DNA from 2 places in the Plantactinospora solaniradicis genome. Region 2 is predicted to be linked to the other one. Evidence: riboswitches for the same ligand, from Rfam matches in the RefSeq annotation. Region 2 holds a riboswitch; the other holds the start of a gene.
The links. A riboswitch is a leader RNA that binds a small molecule or an ion and turns the genes downstream of it on or off. The one in region 2 is predicted to bind S-adenosylmethionine.
Positions count from the first base shown of each region.

Region 1: linked by a shared signal. The riboswitch ahead of ACFP2T_RS35595 (ABC transporter substrate-binding protein) and the one ahead of thrC (threonine synthase) in region 2 are both predicted to bind S-adenosylmethionine.

Region 1 is NZ_JBHSPR010000044.1:40,918-51,225, reverse strand. It holds gene ACFP2T_RS35630 (nSTAND1 domain-containing NTPase) at 1-2,084, shown strand, start outside; gene ACFP2T_RS35625 (cytidine/deoxycytidylate deaminase family protein) at 2,185-2,733, shown strand; gene ACFP2T_RS35620 (CPBP family intramembrane glutamic endopeptidase) at 2,730-3,632, shown strand; gene ACFP2T_RS35615 (DUF899 domain-containing protein) at 3,680-4,309, opposite strand; gene ACFP2T_RS35610 (ankyrin repeat domain-containing protein) at 4,538-5,518, shown strand; gene ACFP2T_RS35605 (amino acid ABC transporter ATP-binding protein) at 5,546-6,328, opposite strand; gene ACFP2T_RS35600 (amino acid ABC transporter permease) at 6,321-7,121, opposite strand; gene ACFP2T_RS35595 (ABC transporter substrate-binding protein) at 7,185-8,087, opposite strand; SAM riboswitch class I at 8,352-8,444, opposite strand; gene hrpA (ATP-dependent RNA helicase HrpA) at 8,580-10,308, opposite strand, start outside.
Region 2 is NZ_JBHSPR010000001.1:822,736-833,043, reverse strand. It holds gene ACFP2T_RS03855 (endonuclease/exonuclease/phosphatase family protein) at 1-123, shown strand, start outside; gene ACFP2T_RS03850 (hypothetical protein) at 127-1,062, opposite strand; gene ACFP2T_RS03845 (oxidoreductase) at 1,266-2,162, shown strand; gene ACFP2T_RS03840 (DUF6295 family protein) at 2,193-2,471, opposite strand; gene ACFP2T_RS03835 (dienelactone hydrolase family protein) at 2,482-3,225, opposite strand; gene ACFP2T_RS03830 (hypothetical protein) at 3,437-4,501, shown strand; SAM riboswitch class I at 4,521-4,635, shown strand; gene thrC (threonine synthase) at 4,649-5,944, shown strand; gene ACFP2T_RS03820 (GNAT family N-acetyltransferase) at 6,373-7,398, shown strand; gene paaN (phenylacetic acid degradation protein PaaN) at 7,451-9,124, shown strand; gene ACFP2T_RS03810 (GNAT family N-acetyltransferase) at 9,188-9,676, opposite strand; gene ACFP2T_RS03805 (cold-shock protein) at 10,192-10,308, shown strand, end outside.

The DNA of each region.
Region 1 (10,308 bases), on a different contig from region 2:
TGGTCTCCGTGCTCGTGGTGTTCAGCGTCCTGGCGGGAGCGGCGGTGGGGCAGGCCGAGCAGGCGGAAGACGGTCGGGACCTGGCCTCGTCACGCCGACTGGCCGCCACCGCTCGCGCGCAACTCGATCTGGATCACGAGTTGGCGTTGCTGTTGGCCCGGGAGGCGTACGCGGTCAAGCCCACCCCCGAGGCCGAGGTCGTACTCCGACAGGCAACCCTCGTGGCTCGGAGCACGAGGGTCTGGATGATGCGAGACCGAAACGTGGGCGGGTTGGCATTCAGTCCGGACGGCCAGCGACTGGTCACCACCGGCGGCTCGGAGGTACAGGTAAGGAACGTTCGGAACCTCGCCGAGTCCACGACTCTCGCCTCATCCCTCTGGGAATCGGCCCCGATCGTCGATGCGGCACTGGTACCGGGCGGGCAGCGGATGACCGTCGCCACCGGCGATGGACGACTGTTGTTGGTGGACCTGGTGAACCCTTTCGGTCCCGTCACACTGGCGCAGAGGACCAGCCCGGGACTGGCGCTGGCGATCAGTCCGGACGGGCGGCGGTTCGGCGTGGGTGGCCCCGACGGCACCGTCCGGATCTCGGGCACCGTCGAGCGCGGTGACACGGTGGTCCTTCGCGGCACGACGGAACTGGCCCACAAGATCGTGTTCAGCCCGTACGGTGGGCGGGTGGCCGTCAGCGGAGCCGACGGGTCGGTACGCGTGTGGGACACCAACCGGCCGGACATCCCGACGGCGCTTCCCGGGGACAGTCCGGTGACCGACGTGGCGTTCAGCTCGGACGGCCGGCTGGCCGTCGCCGACAGCACCGGCAGAGTCCGGATCTGGGATCCCGCCGCGGCGCGAGCACTCGTCTCCTTCACCGCCCATCCCGCAGTGGCGACCACGGTGGCCTTCAGCCCGGACGGCGGCTGGATCGCCACGGGCGGAGATCGGGCGGCGCGCATCTGGGATTCCACCAACGCGACGCATTCCGCGACACTGCGCGGACACCGCGGTCGCATCTCCAACGTCGTGTTCAGCCCTGACGGGAAGAGCCTGGCCAGCGTCAGCACCGACGGCACCGGACGCCTCTGGGATCTGACGGAAGTGGCGCCGGTCATCCTCCGGGCCCATAGGGGACCATCCGTGGGTGCCGTGTTCGGCCCGGACAGCCGTACGGTGATCAGCGCGGGACGCGACGCCACCCTGCGCCGATGGTCTCCCGGCAGATCCGCGCCGGAGATCATCGGGACCCATGACAGGCCCTTCGTCGCCTTCGCCGCACAGTTCGGTGGACGGCGCGTCGCCACTCTCGACTCGACCGGCGCGGCACATACCTGGGACCTGAAAACAGTGGTGAGGCACTTCGCGCAGAAGTGCGACGACGCGGGAGTACGCGATTCCTACGACATGGCCATCAGCCGGGACGGCATACGTCTCGCACTGAACTGCAACACACGGTTGCGGGTGCTGAATACCTCTGCTCCCACCGGACCAAGGGTCCTGGAGCCGGTATCGCTCGCCGCCTTCAGTCCCGACGGTACGATGCTGGCCGTTTGGGGGTTCGGGCCCGTGTTGTGGGCGGACGCGGCGAATGGCAGACTCCGTCGTCTGGGCGCGCACCAGAACGTGTCGGCGTTGACGATCAGCCCGGATGGGCGGCTCGTCGCCAGTGCCAGCGAGAACGGCAGCCTACACATCTGGCCGATCGACGGCAGCGGCGGCAGGATACCGACGAGACCGCTGGAACAGCCGGGAGCGGTGCGACATCTTGCCTTCAGCCCCGACGGCAACTGGCTGGCCAGCGCTGCCGACGACGGCGTCATTCGATTGTGGAGCGTCGCGGATCCGAGTGAGCCGTTGGTGTTCGACACCGCCACCCCGCCCGCAAACAGCCTTCATTTCAGCCCTGATGGTCGGCGGTTGATCACCACCCACGAAGACGGAACAGTGCGAATTGTCGAATGTCGGGTGTGTGGACCGATCGACGACGTACTGGCAACCGCGAAAGAACGGGTGGCCCGGGAACTCACCCCCGAGGAACGGTATATCTTCCTCAGCAGGCAGTCCGGGGGCGAGCCCAGGTAGTTGCTGTCGGTACCGGGTCGCCAACGGGCTGCCGGGTAGGCAGCGTGAAGCAGCCCGTCAAGCCTTCTCCGTCCGGAGCGATCGAATCGGGAGGGAAGACGTGACTGATCAGCAGACGGTCGACCGGCGGTGGCTACAGGCGGCAGTCGACGTCTCGCGGCTCTGCCCCACCAGCGACACGGCCTACGCGGTGGGCGCGATCGTCGTCGGCCGGGACGGGACGGAGCTGGCTCGCGGGTACTCCCGGGAGACGGGCCCGTCCGTGCACGCCGAACAGCAGGCCCTGGCCAAGCTCGACGGCGCCGCGCTGGGCCTGTCCGGCGCAACCATGTACTCCTCGTTGGAGCCGTGCACCACCCGCCGCTCCTTTCACCGGACATGCACCGAGCTGATCATCGAGGCGCGGATCCGCCGGGTCGTCGTGGCAATGCGGGAGCCGCCGGTCTTCGCCGACTGCGTCGGCATCGAACTCCTCTGGGAGGCCGGCATCGAGGTGACCGTGATGTCGGAGTTCGCCGGGCAGGTCAATGCCATCAACGCTGCCGTCCTGGACACGGGCACCGCGCGGGAGCGCGGGGGCGACGCGCACGCTCACACCGATCGGAGGGTTGTCACCGCCCCGGCCTGCCGCGATGATCACAATTCGTGAACCAGGCCCTCGAACTGACCACGCACTTACTGGTCGCGACCCTGCTGGCGGCCAAACTGGTCGACGTGGTTCTGGGGGCGAAGCTCCGGAGCCGCTTCCTCCAGCAACTCGTCGCCGAACCGGGAGCGCGGGTCCGGTTCTACCGCAACTTCATCCTCAGCTCGTGGATCATGGCGGCCTTCGTTCCGGCGATCGCGTTCGCCAGCGCCGACCTGTCGGCCGCCGACCTTGGCTGGGCCTGGCCCGGCGGGGACGGCCTCGACTACCTGCTGGCGTCATATGTGCTGCTGGTGATCGGCGTCGGTGGCCTACGAGCCCGCAGCCGGATGCGCCGGGGACACACGTTTGCCGCCAGGGCCGGAACGGCCGCGCTGGTGCCGCAGAACGCGCGTGAACGCCGGCTGGCCATCTTGGTTTCGGTCACCGCCGGCATCACCGAGGAGGCGGTCTTCCGCGGCCTGCTCATCGGAGTCGGCACCCAGCTCTACCACCTGCCGCTGGCACTGGTGGCGCTGGCCAGCCTTGCGCTGTTCGTCGCGGCGCACGCCTACCAGGGTCGGCGCGGGATGCTCGGGATCACTCTGGTCGGCAGCCTGTTCACCGCGGTCTACCTGCTCTCGGGCAGCCTGCTGCTGGCGATCGTGGTGCACCTCTGCCAGGACCTGGTGGCGTTGCTGCTGGTTCCGGCCTACCCGACGGTCCCGCAGACCACGATCAGCGCCCGCACCGGTACCGAGACCGAGACCGGTGCCGGGACCGAGGCCGGTGCCGGGACCGAGGCCGGGACCGCCGATGAAGCCGCCGGGAACGCGCAGGACGCTCCTGTCCCGAAGACCGACGCGGTCGCCGCCCAACCGGCGACCGCGCTGCCCGGCGTACGGGCGCCGTTCCCCGGCTGACACTCGTAACGTGCCGAGCCGGGGAACGGAATCCGTCCGGCTCCGCACTATCCGTAGGTGGGGTGCTGCGGCCAGCCGGGCGGGGAGTCCTCCCAGTCCTCCTGGCGGCCGTACGGGGACAGGTCGAGGATGCTGTTGACGAAGACGAGCCGGTCGACGCCGCGTGAGGTGGTGCCGTACGTCCGGTAGACGTCCTCGCCGTCGCGCAGGAACACACTGAGCATGAAGCCCCGACCGGCACCACAGTCGTCAGCGAACGACGTCCCGTGCGACGACACGAACGGCACCGTCCAGCCCATCCGCGCCTTGTACGCCTCGATCTGGGCGAGCGGCATGTTCGACACGGTCATCCAGGTGATCCCGCGCTCGGCCAGCGCGGCCGGTGCCGCCTCGGGAACGTTCCTGGTGAACCAGGTGCAGCCCGGGCAGTAGTGGTCCGGCCCGTTGTCCATGAACTGGTAGACCACCAGCTCCCGCCGGCCTTCGAACAGGTCGAGCAGGGTCCTGGGGCCGGTTGGTGTGTCGAAGACGTACCCGTTGCTGAACTTGACCATCGGGAGGCGGCGACGACGCGCGGCGAGCGCGTCCAGCGCGCGGGTGGCTTCCTTCTCGGCCTTGAGCAGATCCTCTCGGGCCTGCTGCCACTCCTCGGCCGGCACAATCCTCGGTTTCTCCATCCGCCGATGATGCCCCGGGGGACCGACAGAAGTTCCGCGCGCAGGCGCCTGTCCGCCCCGGCAGAGCCGATATTCCAGCCTGACCCAGAAGTCGGTCTCGTCCGCCCGTCACCTCCACCGACCGACGCTCCGCGATAATGTCGGTGCCCCGAGCCAGGATCGTACGGACGGGGTGACGCCGCTGTCCCGTCCCGTCGGTTCGAGGATGTGACACGGGGAGGTCTGGGCGTGGCTGACACTGATGGATGGTCCCTCATGGGCTGGCGATCGTGGTCAGAGCTGGCCGAGGTCCGCGCCCGGCTCGCCGCCGGCGCCGACCCGGACGGGGACGTACGGGGCCGGGGAGGACCATTGCACGCGGCGGCCGAATGGGGCTCCGCCGAGGTGGTCGCCGAACTGGCGAGTCTCGTCGAGGACGTCGACGTGGAATACGCCGGCCGCACCGCCCTGTGGATCGCGGTCCAGGCCGACCGGCCCGAGAACGCCCGCGTACTCCTCGCGGCCGGTGCGGACCCGTGGCGGCCGATGATGGCCGGGTGGTCGCCGGGACGGCTGAGCCTGGCCAGCCGGACCCCCGATCTCTTTCCGGTCCCGTCCGGGGTTCCCGGTCTCTCGCCGGCCGAGTCCGCCGCCGTCACCGACGCCCACCGCCTGCTCGACGCGCTCGGCGACTTCTACTACGAGGGCCTGAGCCTGTGCTGCGTGGCCGGCATCGACGCGGCCGAGGCCGTACGGCGGCTGGAGGCCACGGTCATCGAGACCGACGACGATCCGGAGTCGGTCATGGAGGAACTGTCCGATCGCTCGTCGAACGGGAATGCGCTGTTGACCGTCGGTGTCACCGATGTGCCGGGTGGCTGCGTCGTCAGCCAGCCGTGGGCGTACGGAGCGTCGACACCGGGGGTGTCCAGGCGACTGTCGGCGGGGACGGTCTGCTACGCGATGTACGCCAATCCGAAGAGTGGCAACCAGGGCAGCATCTACCGGAACGGTGTGGTCGAGGACTGGGACCTGCACGCCGGCGGTGGATGGTCCAACTCCGACGAGCCGGCCGACGAGATTCTCCGCACGTACCTGTACCGGCACAAGGCCGTCGCCTACTGCTGTGCGTACGCCGGCCTGAAGCTCGCCGACGCCCGCCCGGTCACCGGGCCGCCCGACCTGTGGGTGGAACTGCCGCCTCGCAACTACTGGTCACAGAGCGACTGACCGGGCGTTGTCCGGTCGGGATTCCGCCTACAGCACCTGGGACAGGAACTGCTGGAGCCGCTCGCTGCGGGGCGCCTCGAAGAGTTCGGCGGGCGGACCGGCCTCGACCACCCGGCCACGGTCCATGAAGACGACCTGGTCCGCGACCTGCCGGGCGAAACCCATCTCGTGGGTGACGACCACCATGGTCATCCCCTGCGACGCCAGATCCGCCATCAGCGACAGCACGCCCTTGACGAGTTCCGGGTCGAGCGCCGACGTCGCCTCGTCGAAGAGCATCACCCGGGGCGACATCGCCAACGCCCGCGCGATGGCCACCCGCTGCTGCTGGCCCCCGGAGAGTCGGCCGGGCCGGACGTCGGCCTTGTGCCGCAGGCCGACCACGTCGAGCTGGTGTAGCGCCAGCTCGGTCGCCTCGTCCCGGGAGAGCTTCCTGAGCTGCCGCAGGGCGAGGGTGACGTTCCGCAGCACCGTCATGTGCGGGAACAGGTTGAACTGCTGGAACACCATGCCGATCCGCTGGCGCAGCGCGTCGGGGTCCTGGTCCAGCACGCTCACCCCGTCGAGCAGGACGTCGCCCTGGTCGGGTTCCAGCAGCCGGTTGATCGTCCGCAGCAGGGTGGACTTCCCCGACCCCGAAGGGCCGATCACGCAGGCGGTCTCGCCGCGTCCGACCTCGAGGTCGATGCCGCGCAGGACCTGGTTGCGCCCGAAGGCCAGGTGTACGTCCCGGGTCGCCACGCTGACCGATTCGTAGCCGGTGCCGGTCAGCGCCGTCCCGACCCCGCTCGACTGGCTACGGTCAGGCATGCGACGCCCCTCTCCCGGTGGCGGGTAGCGCGGTCTCGCCGGCCAGCGCCACCGGATCGTCGGAATCGGAATCGGAGTCCGGGCCGGCGGTCCGCCCGTCCCGTAGCCGCCGGTCGACCCAGTTGACCAGGTGGGTCAGCGGCACCGTGATGGCCAGGTAGAAAATCCCGGCGAGCAGCAGCGCCGACTCGTTGCCGGTGTTCGCGGCGTAGTCCTGGCCGATCCGGAACAGCTCCCGCTGACTGGCGACCAGGCCGAGGAAGTACACCAGGCTGGAGTCCTTGATCAGGGCGATCAGCTGGTTGACCCAGGCCGGCAGGACCCGGCGTACGCCCTGCGGGATGATCACCAGACGCATGGCGGCGCCGTGGGAGAGCCCCAGCGCCCGGGTCGCCTCCAGTTGGCTGGCCTCCACACTCTGGATGCCGGACCGGAAGATCTCCCCGATGTACGCCGCCGCGATCAGCGACAGCGCCAGGATGCCCAACGGGTACGGGTTGGGGCCCCACCAGGCGAGCCCGAGGGGCGCCAACCCGACCCCGATCAGCAGGATGGTGACGGCGGCCGGCAGGCCCCGGAACACGTCCGTGTAGATCCGGGCCGGCCAGCGCAGCCAGCGGGTCCGGGACAGGCCGGCGATGGCCAGGAGCATGCCGAGCAGCGTTCCCAGGATGGCCGAGATGAGGGCCAGCAACAGGGTGTTGCGCAGGCCGACCGTCAGCATCTCGGGCAGTGCCTCGCGCATCGACTCCAGGTCGAAGAACGTTTCCCACAACGTTCTCAGGGTTTCCATCGCCTCGCCTCTGGTCGTCTCGGATCCGTCCGTCGGCAGCCCGCGTCTGCCTTCGCGTCAGAGTCAGCCGGCGGGCGTGGCCGTCGGGGCTGCGGAGGTACCGGCCGGGCCAGCCGAACCGGCCTTGACCGGCGGGTACGCCACGGTGCCGCTACCCGGCTTGAAGGTGTCCGGGATCGGCCGCCCGGGGTAGTACTGGTCCTGGAGCCGGGTCCAGGTGCCGTCCTCGATCACCTGGTCGAGCCCCTTGTCCAGCGCCTCGCGCAGCGCGTCGTTGCCCTTGGCCACCACGAAAGCGGTCGGGGCCGAGCTGAGCTGCTTCTCGACGAGGACGATCTTTCCGGCACTGTCCTGTGCGGACTTCTCGCCGATCTCCGCCGGTGCGATCCAGGCGTCGGCGGTCTTGGCCTTGAGCTGGTTGATCGCGCCGTTGTAGTCCGGCACCCGGACCGGGTCCAGCCCTTCCTTGGTCGCGTAGTCGTCCTGCACGGTGCCCTGCACCACGACCACCCGCTTGCCCTTCAACTCGGCGAAGCTCTTGATCGGCGAGCCGGCCGGTACGTCGAGGCCGAAGTAGCCGAAGTCGTACCCGTTGCCGAAGTCCACGGTCTTCTTCCGGGCCTCGGTGATGGTGATCGACGAACTGCCCGCGTCGAACTTGTGATTGTTGACCTGCGACAGCAGTGCCGAGAAGTCCGTGCCGACGAACTCGACCTTCAGCCCCAACTTGCCGGCGACGGCGGTCATCAGGTCGTTGTCGAATCCGGTGAACTTGCCGTCCTTCAGGTACACGTTCGGCGGGGCGTCGGTCAGGGTGCCGACCCGCAGGGTGCCGGGCTGTAGCAGGTCGTACGGATTCTCGGCCGCATCGCCGGACGAGCCGCCGCCGCAGGCGGCAACGGCACCGAGCAGCGCGAGGGCGGCGACTCCGGAGAGCAGGCGGGCGGAAACAGCGGTGATGCGCATGTGCGGAAACTCCATGAAATGTCCGGCGGCAGGTACGCCGACGGCTGCCACGGTCGGTGGACGGCCACGGGCAGCGACGACGGTGCCGCCGGGAAGGGTGGTTGCGAGAAGCGGCCGGATACCCGCCGACCGGCGGCTGCGGTCAGTCCTGGCCGGGACAGAGCATGGTGCTGGTCCGGCAGAGATCCACATGTCGACGCCACCGATGCCAGGTGACGTGGAGCCGGCTGGACCGCTCGGCACGCGACGTACGCACTACAGGTACCTCCATCGATCCTGGCGGTAGCACCCGCACCCACGGTCGGGGGGTTGCTGCGACGTCAACGAGCCAGGTCTCTCGGTCGCTCTGGATGGCCGGACCCGAGCATAACGACCCCGGCACCGGACACCCAGCTATCCGGCCCCGCCTGTGGCGCGGGCCACGTGGGAGGGGGTGTTACGTGTTAAGAAGGGGCCCTTCTTCTACAGAAAGCGATAAGAAGGGGCCCTTCCTTACACCTCGGCGAGGTCCATGGCGCGGTAGATGCGCTGTTCGGAGATGGGGTAGGGAGTGCCGAGGGCCTGGGCGAAGACGTTGACGCGTAACTCCTCGATCATCCAGCGGATCTGTCGTACGGCGTCGTCGTTGCGGCGGGGTGGGGGGAGGGTGGCGAGCATGTCCCGGTACTCCTGCTGGACCTGTTCGATCCGGGCCTGTTGTTCCCGGTCGCGTTGCGGGTTCTGGGGGAGCCGGTCGAGGCGCCGTTCGATGGCGGTGAGATAGCGGGGCAGGTCGGCCAGCCGGGCGTAGCCGGTCTCGGTGACGAAGCCTCGGTGCACCAGGGCGGAGAGCTGGGCCCGGATGTCGGTGAGCGCGGCGACCAGGGGCAGGCTGTTGGTCCGGGCCAGCCGTTGTTCGACGGTGTAGGCCGTGGCGAGGATCCGACGTACCCGTTCGGCGACCTCGATCGTGGTGTCGACCAGGTCGGCCCGGACCCGGTCCCGGAGCGCGGCGAAGCCGTCGGCGTCCCAGGCCGGGCCGCCCGCGTCGGCGATCAGTTTGTCGACCGCCGCGTCGGCCACGTCGTCGAGCAGGTCCTGCACGTTGCGGTGCGGGTTGCGGCTCAGCGCCAGCTTGGCCTCGTTGGAGAGTCGGCCCTGGAGGAACTTCGCCGGTGCGGCCAGGCCGAGCCGGAGCAGGCGGCGGGTGCCGGCCCACATCTGGTGCCGTTGTTCGGCCTCGGACTCGAAGACCCGTACCGCGACGCTGTCCCCCTCGTCCACCAGCGCCGGGTAGGCGGTGACAAGGTAGCCGGCCCGGTTCTGTTCGATGGAGCGGGGCAGGGTGCCGAGGCTCCACTCCCGTAGGCCCTGCCGTTCCACGTCGGGCGCGGCGGCGGCCACCATCTTGCGTACCTGGGTGGTGAGTTGACGTTGCAGCGCCGGCAGGTCCTTGCCCTCGGCGACGGTCTTCTGCTCGTCGCCGATCACCCGGAAGGTGGGTCGCAGGTGCGCCGGCAGCCGGTCGACGTCCCAGGCGTCCCGGGGGACCGTGACGCCGGTCATCCGGCGCAGTTCCCGGGTCAGCGCGTCGAGCAGCGGCTCCCGGCCGGGCGTGATCGCGGCCAGCGCCGCCCGCGCATAGTCCGGCACCGGGACGAAGTTCCGGCGTACGGCCTTCGGCAGCGACCGGATCAGCGCGATGACCAGCTCTTCGCGCAGCCCCGGTACCTGCCAGTCGAAGTCCTCCGCGGTCACCTGGTTGAGCATCGGCAGCGGGATGTCGATCGTCACGCCGTCGGTCTCGGTGCCCGGCTCGAACCGGTACGTCAGCGGCAGCGCCACCCCGTCCGAGTGCCACTCGTCGGGGTAGTCCGCCGCGTCGATGCCGCCCTTGCCCTGGTTGACCAGCATCTGGCGGTCGAAGGTGAGCAGTTCGGGCTGGTCCCGGCGGGTCCGCTTCCACCAGGCGTCGAAGTGCCGGCCGGAGACGACGTCGGCGGGCAGCCGCTGGTCGTAGAAGGTGAACAGGGTCTCGTCGTCGACCAGGATGTCCCGGCGCCGGGCCCGGTGTTCCAACTCCTCGACCTCGCCCCGCAGTGCCCGGTTGTCGTGGAAGAACCGGTGCGGGGTCTGCCAGTCGCCCTCCACCAGCGCGTGCCGGATGAACAGTTCGCGGGACAGCGCCGGGTCGATCCGGCCGAAGTTGACCTTGCGGCCGGCGACCAGCGGGATGCCGTAC
Region 2 (10,308 bases):
AGCAATCGCAGGATCGACCATGTGCTGCCGCGCGGTGTCGGCGCGAGCGAGGCCACCCGCTGGGACCGGACGCCGTCCGATCACGACGGGCAGGTCGTCGACCTGACCCTGTCGAACTGGTAGGAGCTAGTCGAGCCTGATCTCCACCTTGGTCGCGGAGCGGTCCTCGTCGCCCGGGCTGAGCATCGGAACTGAGACGAAACCGGTCGACACGCCGTTGCCGGTGCGTACGACGACGGCATTGCCGAAGTCTTCCCTTCCCCGGATGACCGGGAACCCGTCGTCGGCCTGCCACTCCTTCGAGGCGGGGCCGAAATGGACCTCCCATTTCTCGCCGGGGGCGGCTCGCTTGTTGAGCTCCTCCTCCAGCTTGGTCGCACCGTCCTCGAAGACCTCCTGCAGCGTGGCGACGTCGACCTTGCCGTCGATCATGCGCTGTGCCAGCGTGCCGAAGTCACCCTGATCGGTGCCGACATCCTTGTTCCACGGCCATGGGCTGTTGCCGCCACCACCCTGCTGGATGTTGTAGTTCAGCATCCGCAGGTTCCGGGCCGACCAGGTGTTCTCCCAACCGCGCAGCTGACCCAGGGCCGAGTTGAAGGTCGCCGCCTGGGGGTTCAACTCCCGGTCGACCCGGGCGCGAATGTCGTTGGCCAGTTGGATCGCGTCGTTGACCAGCTTCGTCTCCTGCTCGTCCGCTGGATGGAAGGTGAGCTTCCCGCCGGCCTCGCTCGACTTGATCTTCGCGAGCTTCTGCCGCTCGGCGGTCAGCATCTCCTGGTTGTGCCGCAGCACCTGGGCGCATTCGCCGAGTGCCCGGGCGACCTTGCCGGCCAGTTCGGCGCAGTTGTCGAGGTCGACGACGAGCTTCCGCCGGTGCTGGTCGTAGCGATCGGCCGTCTCGCCCGTCCACGACTCCGAGCCGATCACCTGGTTGGCCGCGCCGCTGATCGTCTCCGCCGCCCAGGAAAGCTGCTTGACCTGAGATTTCCAGGCGTTCTCGAGGGCGTCCAAGGTGGCCGGATCCGCCTCGAGGTCCCACAGGTTGGCCGTGTCTCCCATGCGCCCACCCTAACGATGACGACGGCGACCTTGAATCCCTCGCAGATTCGCGGAGGGACGCGGCCGGTCGGCGAGGTGAGCCGATGCCCGTCGGGTAGCACCATCACTGCATGATGAACCGTTCGTGGTTCTCGGAGACACCGCCGCACGTCGACACCGACGGCGGCGGATCGGTCAGCAGTCCAGCAGGGAGGCGTTTGCCAGTGACGGATTCGGGGACGGTCAGCGCGGCTTCCGCCGGCACCTGGACGCTCGGCGACATGCCGGTCAACCGGCTCGGATTCGGCGCGATGCGGCTGACCCACAACGCCGACGGCAGCCCGAGCGACCGGGACCGGGCCGTCAGGGTGCTCAGGCTCGCCGTCGAGCACGGGGTGAACCACATCGACACCGCCGCGTTCTACTTCTCTTCCCTGCGGTCCGCCAACGAGCTGATCAACCGGGCACTGGCTCCGTACCCGGACGACCTGGTCATCGCCACCAAGGTCGGGCCGGGCCGCGATCCGTCGGGTGCCTGGCTGCCCCTGGCCAGGCCGGAGCAGTTGCGCGGCCAGGTCGAGGAGAACCTCCGCCAGCTCGGCCGGGACCATCTCGACCTGGTGAACCTGCGGGTCCACGGGCCCGACCCGATCGCCGAGCGGTTCGGGGTGCTGGCGCAGCTGCGTGACGCCGGCCTGATCCGGCATCTGGGCATCTCGAACGTCCGGCCCGGACACCTCGCCGAGGCCCGGGCCATCGCGCCGGTGGTCTGCGTGCAGAACCCGTACGGCGTCAACTACCGGCGCGGCACCGACGACCTCCTGCGGGCCTGCGGCGCCGAGGGGATCGCCTTCGTACCGTTCTTCGCGATCGCCGGGTCCGGGCGGGAGGCGGGGCCGAGCGGGGAGGAGAGCGACGAGATCCGCGCCATCGCCACTGCCCACGGGGCGACCGTCGCGCAGGTCCGACTCGCCTGGACGCTGCGACAGGGCCCGCACGTACTGGCCATCCCGGGGACCGGCAATCCGGACCACCTGATCGCCAACCTGGCCGCCGGCAGGCTGGAGTTGTCTGACGACGACCTCGCCCGCCTCGACCGGGCCGCCGAGAGCAGCGGCTGAGCGTTCCGGGAGACCGGCTGCGTACCCGGGTCAGACTTTCTGGTCGCGGCTGGCCATTCCGGCCGGGGCGGCGGCGAGTGCCGCGTGGATCGCCTCGACCAGCGCGAGCGCCGACTCCTCGGTCAGCTCGACCGCGACCCGGGCCGCCGGCCCGGCGGCCGGGTTCAGAAAGTCGATGTTGAGGGTGTGGGCGTACGGGGCGTGCGTCGGGTGGTCCACGTAGACGGTCGCGTCGCTGACCGGAAACCAGCCGCCGGCGCCCTTTCCGCTCCCCTCGACCTCACGCCGCACGGTGACGTACGTGCACATGTCGACCTCCTCAGGCGCCGAGTTGCCGGTCGAAGAACTCGCGGACCCGCTGCCAGCCCTCGGTCGCGGCGACCGGCCGGTAGCTGGGCCGGTCCACGGCGAAGAACCCGTGTCCGGCGTCGGGGTAGGTGTGGAACTCGTGCGGCTTGCCCAGCCGGGTCAGCTCCTGGGCCAACTCCTCCACCTGGGCGGGCGAGGGGTACTGGTCGTCCGCGCCGAACATGCCGAGCAGCGGGCAGGAGAGCGTGCCCGCCTGGTCGAGCAGCGGCGTCACGGCCAGCGGGGAGCCCTCGGGCGGGTTGCCGACGACGAACGCGCCGTAGCAGTCGACGGCGGCGTCCAGCGGCAGCCGGCAGGCCGCCAGGAACGCCTGCCGCCCACCGGAGCAGTACCCGATCACCCCGACCTTGCCGTTCGAGGCGGGCAGCCCGCGCAGGTGGTCGGCCGCGCCGCCGACGTCGCCGACGAGCCGGTCATCGGGTACGCCGCCGGCGGCCCGCGCCGTGGCCGCCGCGTCGTCGGGGCTGGCGCCCGGCGCCTCCCGGCTGTAGAGGTTGGGACAGATGGCCGCGTACCCGTACCTGGCCAGTCGCCGGGTGATCTCCTTGGTCGCCTCGTCGTAACCGGGCATGTGGTGGATCACCACCACCCCACCGCGCGGCTCCGACCCCAGCGGCTGGGCGAGGTACGCCTCGATCTCGTCCCCGCCCGCCCCGGTGATCCGGACGGTTCCGGCCTGCATCGCGTCCTGCAACGTCGTGCTCCCGTCTGCTGCACCGGCAAGTGATCTCCGAGCGCCGGGATCGGCGCGGTGTCGTCGGCGATCCGGTCCGTGCCAGTGTGATCGTTAGCCTAGGTCAACTACCCTGGCCCGGACGCCGGACCCCGCCGCCTCCCCTTCAGCGGGGAGGCGGCTCCCTCCGGCAGGGGAGGTGTCGTTCCGCCCCGACGGCGAGGGTGACGGGATGACATGGTGGCGGCGCTGGCCGTACTGGATGGGTTATGCGGCGAGCGGTCTCGCGGCCGGGTACGGCGGCCTGCTGCTGGTGGCCGTGCTGACCGGGCGGCGTTCCCTGGTCGGCCTGCCGGACCTTGCCGCGCCGGGTGCGGGGCTCCTGCTCGCCGGATCGGCGATGGCGGCCGCTACGGTACGACCGTGGGGACGGCGGATCCCACCCGGCCTGGTCTCCACCGGGGTCTGGGCGGTGACCGGGCTGGCCCTGGCGGGCAGCGCGATGGTGCTGCTCAACCTGATCGAGCTGTTCCTGACCGGTGCCGTCCAGGACCGCCACGGCAATGCCGACTGGCTGCCGTTCGCCCAGCGGCTGGGGCTGGCCGGCGTCGCGGCGCTCTTCGTCGCCACCGCGATCTCGTGGCGCCGCCGTACGTCCGGCGGGTGCGTCCGATGCGGCCGGAACCATCCACCGGGGCGGCCGGACCGGCGGCATCCGGCGCCGCACCCGGCGCCGCCCGTGGTACGCCGGTTCGCCTACGCCGGTTGTGCCACGCTGCTGCCGTACGCCGTGCTGCACACGCTCGGCGCGTTCGGCGTACCCGGGATCGAACCGGACGGTTACCGGCCACCGTGGTCTGCGGCCGTGGCCTTCTGGGCCGGTCTCGGACTCGCCGTCTTCCTGCTGTCCGGTCTGGTCCAGCCGTGGGGGATGGTCTTCCCACGCTGGACGCTGTGGCTGGCGGGTCGACGGGTGCCCCGCCTCCTGCCGCTCACCCCGGTCTGGCTGGTCGCACCGACCCTCGCCCTGTACGGCACCGGCGCACTGGTCCTGATCGCCGCCGGCGTGCTCGACTGGCGCTGGGACGGCGGTCGGGGGCTGCTCGGCGTGGCGGCCCCGACGGCGTTCGCCGGGTACGGCTGGGCGCTCGCCGTCGCGGCCGTGTCGTACCAGCGCCGGACCGTTCCGTCGTGCGTACCCGCACCCGCACCCGCGTCCGCACCCGCACCCGGTGCCGGTCGGGATATTGGTCACAGCGGGCCGGTGCCCGGGACAGCGGGACGGCCGGGACCGTAGACTGTCCGGACAACTTAATACCTCATCCAGAGGGGCTGAGGGATACGGCCCGATGACGCCCCGGCAACCACTCCACCGCGGAGCAGGTGCCAAATCCGTCCCCGCCGCGCCGTGCGGTCCGGGAAAGATGAGAGGACGGCCATCGCCATGACGTCGATCATCGACGCGAGCCCCACCCAGACGACCGAGGTCATCCCGAGCCCCGCCCGTGCCCTGGTCTGTCGCGGCTGCGGATCCGAGTACCCCCTCGTTGCCCAGCACGCCTGTTTCGAGTGTTTCGGCCCCCTGGAGGTCGGCTACGACACCGAGGCACTGGCCCGGGTCACCCGGGCCGACATCGAGGCCGGTCCACAGAACCTGTGGCGGTACGCCGCCCTGCTGCCGACCGGCCAGGACCCGGCCGCCCGGGTCACACTCAACCCCGGCCTCACCCCGCTGGTCCCGGCCGCCGGCCTCGCCGCCGAGCTGGGCATCCGGGCGCCGCTCTGGGTCAAGGACGACAGCGCCAACCCGACCCACTCGTTCAAGGACCGGGTCGTCTCGGTGGCGCTGACCGCCGCGCGGGGGCTCGGCTTCACCCGGTTCGCCTGCGCCTCGACCGGCAACCTGGCGAACTCGGTCGCCGCACACGCGGCCCGGGCCGGTGTGCCGTCGATCGTCTTCATTCCCGGCGACCTGGAGCCGGGCAAGGTGGTCGCCACCGCCGTTTACGGCGGGGACGTGGTCGCGATCGACGGCTCGTACGACGACGTGAACCGGCTCTGCGGCGAACTGGTGGAGACCGACGAGTTCGAGGACACCGCGTTCGTCAACGTCAACGTCCGGCCGTACTACGCCGAGGGTTCCAAGACCCTCGGGTACGAGGTCGCCGAGCAGTTGGGTTGGCGGATCCCGGAGCAGGTGGTCATCCCGATGGCCAGCGGTGAGCTGCTCACCAAGATCGACAAGGCGTTCAGCGAGCTGGTCGAGATCGGCCTGGTCGAGGCCCCGGCCAACGGCTGGAAGGTCTTCGGCGCCCAGTCGGCGGGCTGCAACCCGATCGCCACGGCGCTGCACGCCGGCACCGACGTGATCACCCCGGTCCGGCCGACCGGTATCGCGAAGTCGCTCAACATCGGTGACCCGGCCGCCGGCCTGTACGCCCTGGAGGCGGTACGCCGGACCGGCGGCTGGATGGAGTACGCCGACGACGAGGAGATCCGGTCGGGGATCCGACAGTTGGCCCGGACCACCGGAGTGTTCGCCGAGACGGCCGGCGGAGTCACCGTGGCCGTGCTGGGCAAGCTGGTGGCGAGCGGTCGGCTGGACCCGGACGCCGAGACGGTCGTCTACAACACCGGCGAGGGACTCAAGACTCTCGATGCGGTGGCGGCCCAGGTGGGCCCGACGTACCGGGTCAAGCCGTCGTTGCGGGCGGTCCGCGACGCCGGACTGCTCGGCTGAGCCGGCCACTTCCGCCGGATTCCCCAACCCTGGAACGTGACGTCCCGGCCACCGTCCGGAGCCGACGGTGACCGGGCACAGCCGCGTGCGCACCCGGCGTGCATGTTGCGGATCAAGGTCCACACCCGTGGTACGAATGCGGCCTGTAGCTGGGGATTTGCCATCGGTGACGAAAACACGCGGAAGGGGACTTGACGACTGCATCTGCAGGACGCAAGATGCTCCGTGCGGGAGGACGCACCGCCGTAGACTTTTTAAGCTCTTACGACCCAGCGCCGGAGGCGTTGTGCGGGCGTCCTCCCGACCAAACTTCCCCGAGCGGCCCGACGCCCGTCGGCCTATGGGCTCAACGACGGTTCGTCCATCGGGGTAACGGCGCTGGCGATAATCGGTCGCGCTCGCCCGGTCTGACCGGCACTCTCGACGGCATGGACATCGCCGTCATCCCGTTCGACACCGCCGACGCGGACGGGGAAGCCGCCGCAGAGCGGGCGTACGAGATCGAGGCCGCCAGCCGGGCGGCCGAGCAGCCGGACATGCCACCGTTGTCGCGGCAGCGCTTCTTCGGCGCCCTGAGGCACCCGTGGCCGGGCGACGAGGAGCGGCACGCGTTGGCCTATCTCGACGGCGTACCGGTCGGCCATCTGGCGGTCACCCTGCCCCAGGTGGAAAACCGGGAGAACGCCCAGGTCGTCCTCATGGTGCATCCCGACCACCGGCGTCGCGGCGTCGGCCGGGCCCTCTACGAGTACGCGGTCCGATTCCTCCGGGAGCGGGGCCGCAAGCGGATGATCGGCGAGACGGCCACCATGGACCCGGCCGCCGGTCGGAGCGCGCCCGGCGACGCCTTCGCCGCCGCGATGGGGGCGCACCCGGCGCTCGCCGACGTACGCCGTCGGCTCGACCTGACCACGCTGGACGAGCCGGAGCTGGACCGGCTGCTGACCGCCGGCCAGGCCCACGCCCAGGGCTACTCGATCGTGCGCTGGCACGGGCGTACCCCGGACGAGTACGCCGCGGACGTCGCCTACCTGGACAGCCGGCTGATCGAGGACGCGCCGATCGGCGACCTCACCTGGGAGGCGGCCAAACCGGACGTCGACCGGCTGCGCGCCATGGAGGCGGCACTCGCCGCGCGGGGCCTGCACTGGTACAACTGCGGCGCCCGGCACGACGCGACCGGCCGGCTGGTGGCCTGGACGGCGCTCGGGCTGAACGGGGACTGCGACTGGCACGCCTTCCAGCAGATCACCCTGGTCGAGCCACGGCACCGCGGTCACCGCCTCGGCATCATTGTCAAGATCGAGAATCTCCGGTACGCGCGGACGCACGAGCCCGCGTTGCGGGTCATCGACACGTACAACGCGGCGGTGAACGAATACATGATCTCGATCAACGAGGCGCTCGGCTTCCGGGCGGTCGCCGGACTGAACAGCTGGCAGGCGACCATCTGACTCGACCGGGCGGCCACTGGGGCGGGTCCGGCGGGTGCGGCATGATGGCGGGATGACGGAGACCCCGCACCCCTTCTTCGCCCGGCACGCCGACACCCTGGAGCGTGCGCTGACCGCGATCACCGAGCGTGCCTACTGGTCCGCCTATCCCGAGTCGCCCAGCCCTCGGGTGTACGGCGAGACCGCCGCCGCCGAGGGCGAGGCCGCCTTCCGGGCGTACCTCGACGGGAAGTTCCCGCTCGACCAGCCCGGCACCGGCGGCTGGGTGGCCACCGAGGCGAGCCCGTTCGGCATCGACCTCGGGGTGACGTACCCGCACGCCGACCCCGACGTGCTGCTGGCCGCCGCCCGGGCCGCGCTGCCCGACTGGCGCGACGCGGGCCCACAGACCCGGGTCGGCGTCTGCCTGGAGATCCTCGCCCGGCTGCACGCGCACATCTTCGAGCTGGCCAACGCGGTGCACGCGACCAGCGGACAGGCGTTCGTGATGGCCTTCCAGGCCGGCGGCGCGCACGCCCTGGACCGGGCGCTCGAATCGCTCGCCTACGCGTACCGGGAGATGACCCGGCATCCGGCGACCGCCTCCTGGGAGAAGCCGGCCGGCAAGGGTGACCCGCTGCGGATGACCAAGACCTTCCACGTGGTGCCGCGTGGCGTGGCGCTGGCGATCGGCTGCAACACCTTCCCGACCTGGAACACCTACCCCGGCCTGTTCGCCTCACTGGTGACCGGGAACCCGGTCGTGGTCAAACCGCACCCCCGGGCCGTGCTGCCGCTCGCGATCACCGTCCGGTACGCCCGCGAGGTGCTGGCCGAGGCCGGGTTCGACCCGAACCTGATGCTGCTCGCCGCCGAGGCGCCCGGCGAGGGCCTCGCCTCCACCCTGGCGCTGCGCCCCGAGGTCAGGATCGTCGACTTCACCGGCTCCACCGAGTACGGCGACTGGCTCGAAGCCAATGCCCGGCAGGCCGCCGTCTACACCGAGAAGGCCGGGGTCAACACGATCGTGGTCGACTCCACCGACGACTTCACCGGAATGTGCCGCAACATCGGGTTCTCGCTGACCCTCTACAGCGGACAGATGTGCACCACGCCGCAGAACATCCTCGTGCCGGCGACCGGGATCGAAACCGACCAGGGGCACAAGAGCGTCGACGAGGTCGCCGCTGGCATCGCCGGAGTGGTCGGGAAGCTCACGGGCGACCCGGCCCGCGCGGTCGAGCTGACCGGCGCGATCGTCAACGACGGCGTACTGGCCCGGCTCGACGAGGTTGCCGGGGTCGGCGAGCAGGTCCTGCCGTCCCGCCCGGTCGAGCACCCCAACTACCCCGGCGCGGTGGTCCGGACCCCGCTGATCGCGAAGCTCGGCGCGGACGCCGTCGGCACGTACGGCCGGGAGTGGTTCGGTCCGATCTCGTTCGTCATCGCGACCGACTCCACCCCGCACAGCCTCGCCCTGCTGCGCCAGACGGTAGGCGAGCGCGGCGCCCTCACCGCCGCCGTCTACTCCACCGACGACGCCGTCCTCGACGCCGCCGAGACGGCAGCGATCGAGACCGGAGTCCACCTCTCCTGCAACCTCACCGGTGGCGTCTTCGTCAACCAGTCGGCCGCGTTCTCCGACTTCCACGGCAGCGGCGCCAACCCGGCCGCGAACGCGGCCCTCACCGACGGCGCCTACGTCGCCTCCCGCTTCCGCGTAGTCCAAGCCCGCCGCCACAACTGACGGGATGTAAGGAAGGGCCCCTTCTTATCGTTTTCTGTAGAAGAAGGGGCCCTTCTTAACAGGTCAGGTGGCGCGGCGCATCTCCAGTTCGCGGAGCGTGGGCACGATCGGATGTGCCACCCGTACGCCCGTGTCGACGAAACCGAGCCGCTCGTACGCCCGTACGGCGCGGTCGTTGCCGACCACGACCTCCAGCAGCAGTTCTCCGCGTCCGGCCGCGCTGGACCAGGCGGCCACCTCGTCGACCAGGGCCGCCAGCAGTCCACTGCCCCGCCACGCCGGAGTGAGGTACACGGCGAAGACGACGCTGACGCCCGGCTGGCCGTACGCCGCCTGTCCGCCGGCGTGGCCGACGACCCGCCCGTCGACCTCGGCGATGAACGCCGCACTCCGGTGGCCGGACGACATCCCGGCGACCCGGGCGGCGAACTCGGCGTGTGGCCGGGCCGCCGCGTCGGCGAGGGTCTCCAGGAAGGCCAGCGGCGAGTCGGCGAGCATCTCCAGCCGGATGGCCCGGACCCGGGCGGCGTCGGTGGCTCGTACCCGGCGGATCGAGGGGAGGTCGGGAACCGATCCATTCGATCCATTCGATCCGTCGGCTCCGTCGGCTCCGTCGGCTCCGTCGGCCGGATTCGGCGATGTCGGGTCCGGTGCCGTCGGGCTCGGTGGGTTCGCCCGAGACGGGCCGGGGGGCCGACCGAACGCGGGATTGGCGGCGGTCTGCGGGATAGGTGCCGGCACGTTCGCCATGGTCGCACGCCGTACGCCGACCCGTTCCGCCGGGTAACCGGGCCTATTCCGGTTCCGATCGGCCGTCGGTGGGCTGCGCAGCGACGGTCGCCAATAGGAGCCGGCGCGGAATCGGGCGCCCGGTTGTCGGCCTCATGACCGTTTTAGCCTAGTGCGCAGCCGCCCGGCCTTGGTGTACCGTGCGGGTTCGGCCGCTTGATTCGTTCGATCCCTCAATCGCTTGGCGGTGCGGTGAAAACGGGTCGGCGGCCCCGGCAGGCGTACGTCGACGCCGGGGCTCTGTCAGCTCCGGCGCGACCGGAGTAAGGAAGTGCACCGTGGCGCAGGGCACCGTGAAGTGGTTCAACAGCGAAAAGGGCTACGGCTTCATCGCGGTCGATGGTGGACAGGACGTCTTCGTCCACTTCTCCGCGATCGAGATGGACGGCTACAAG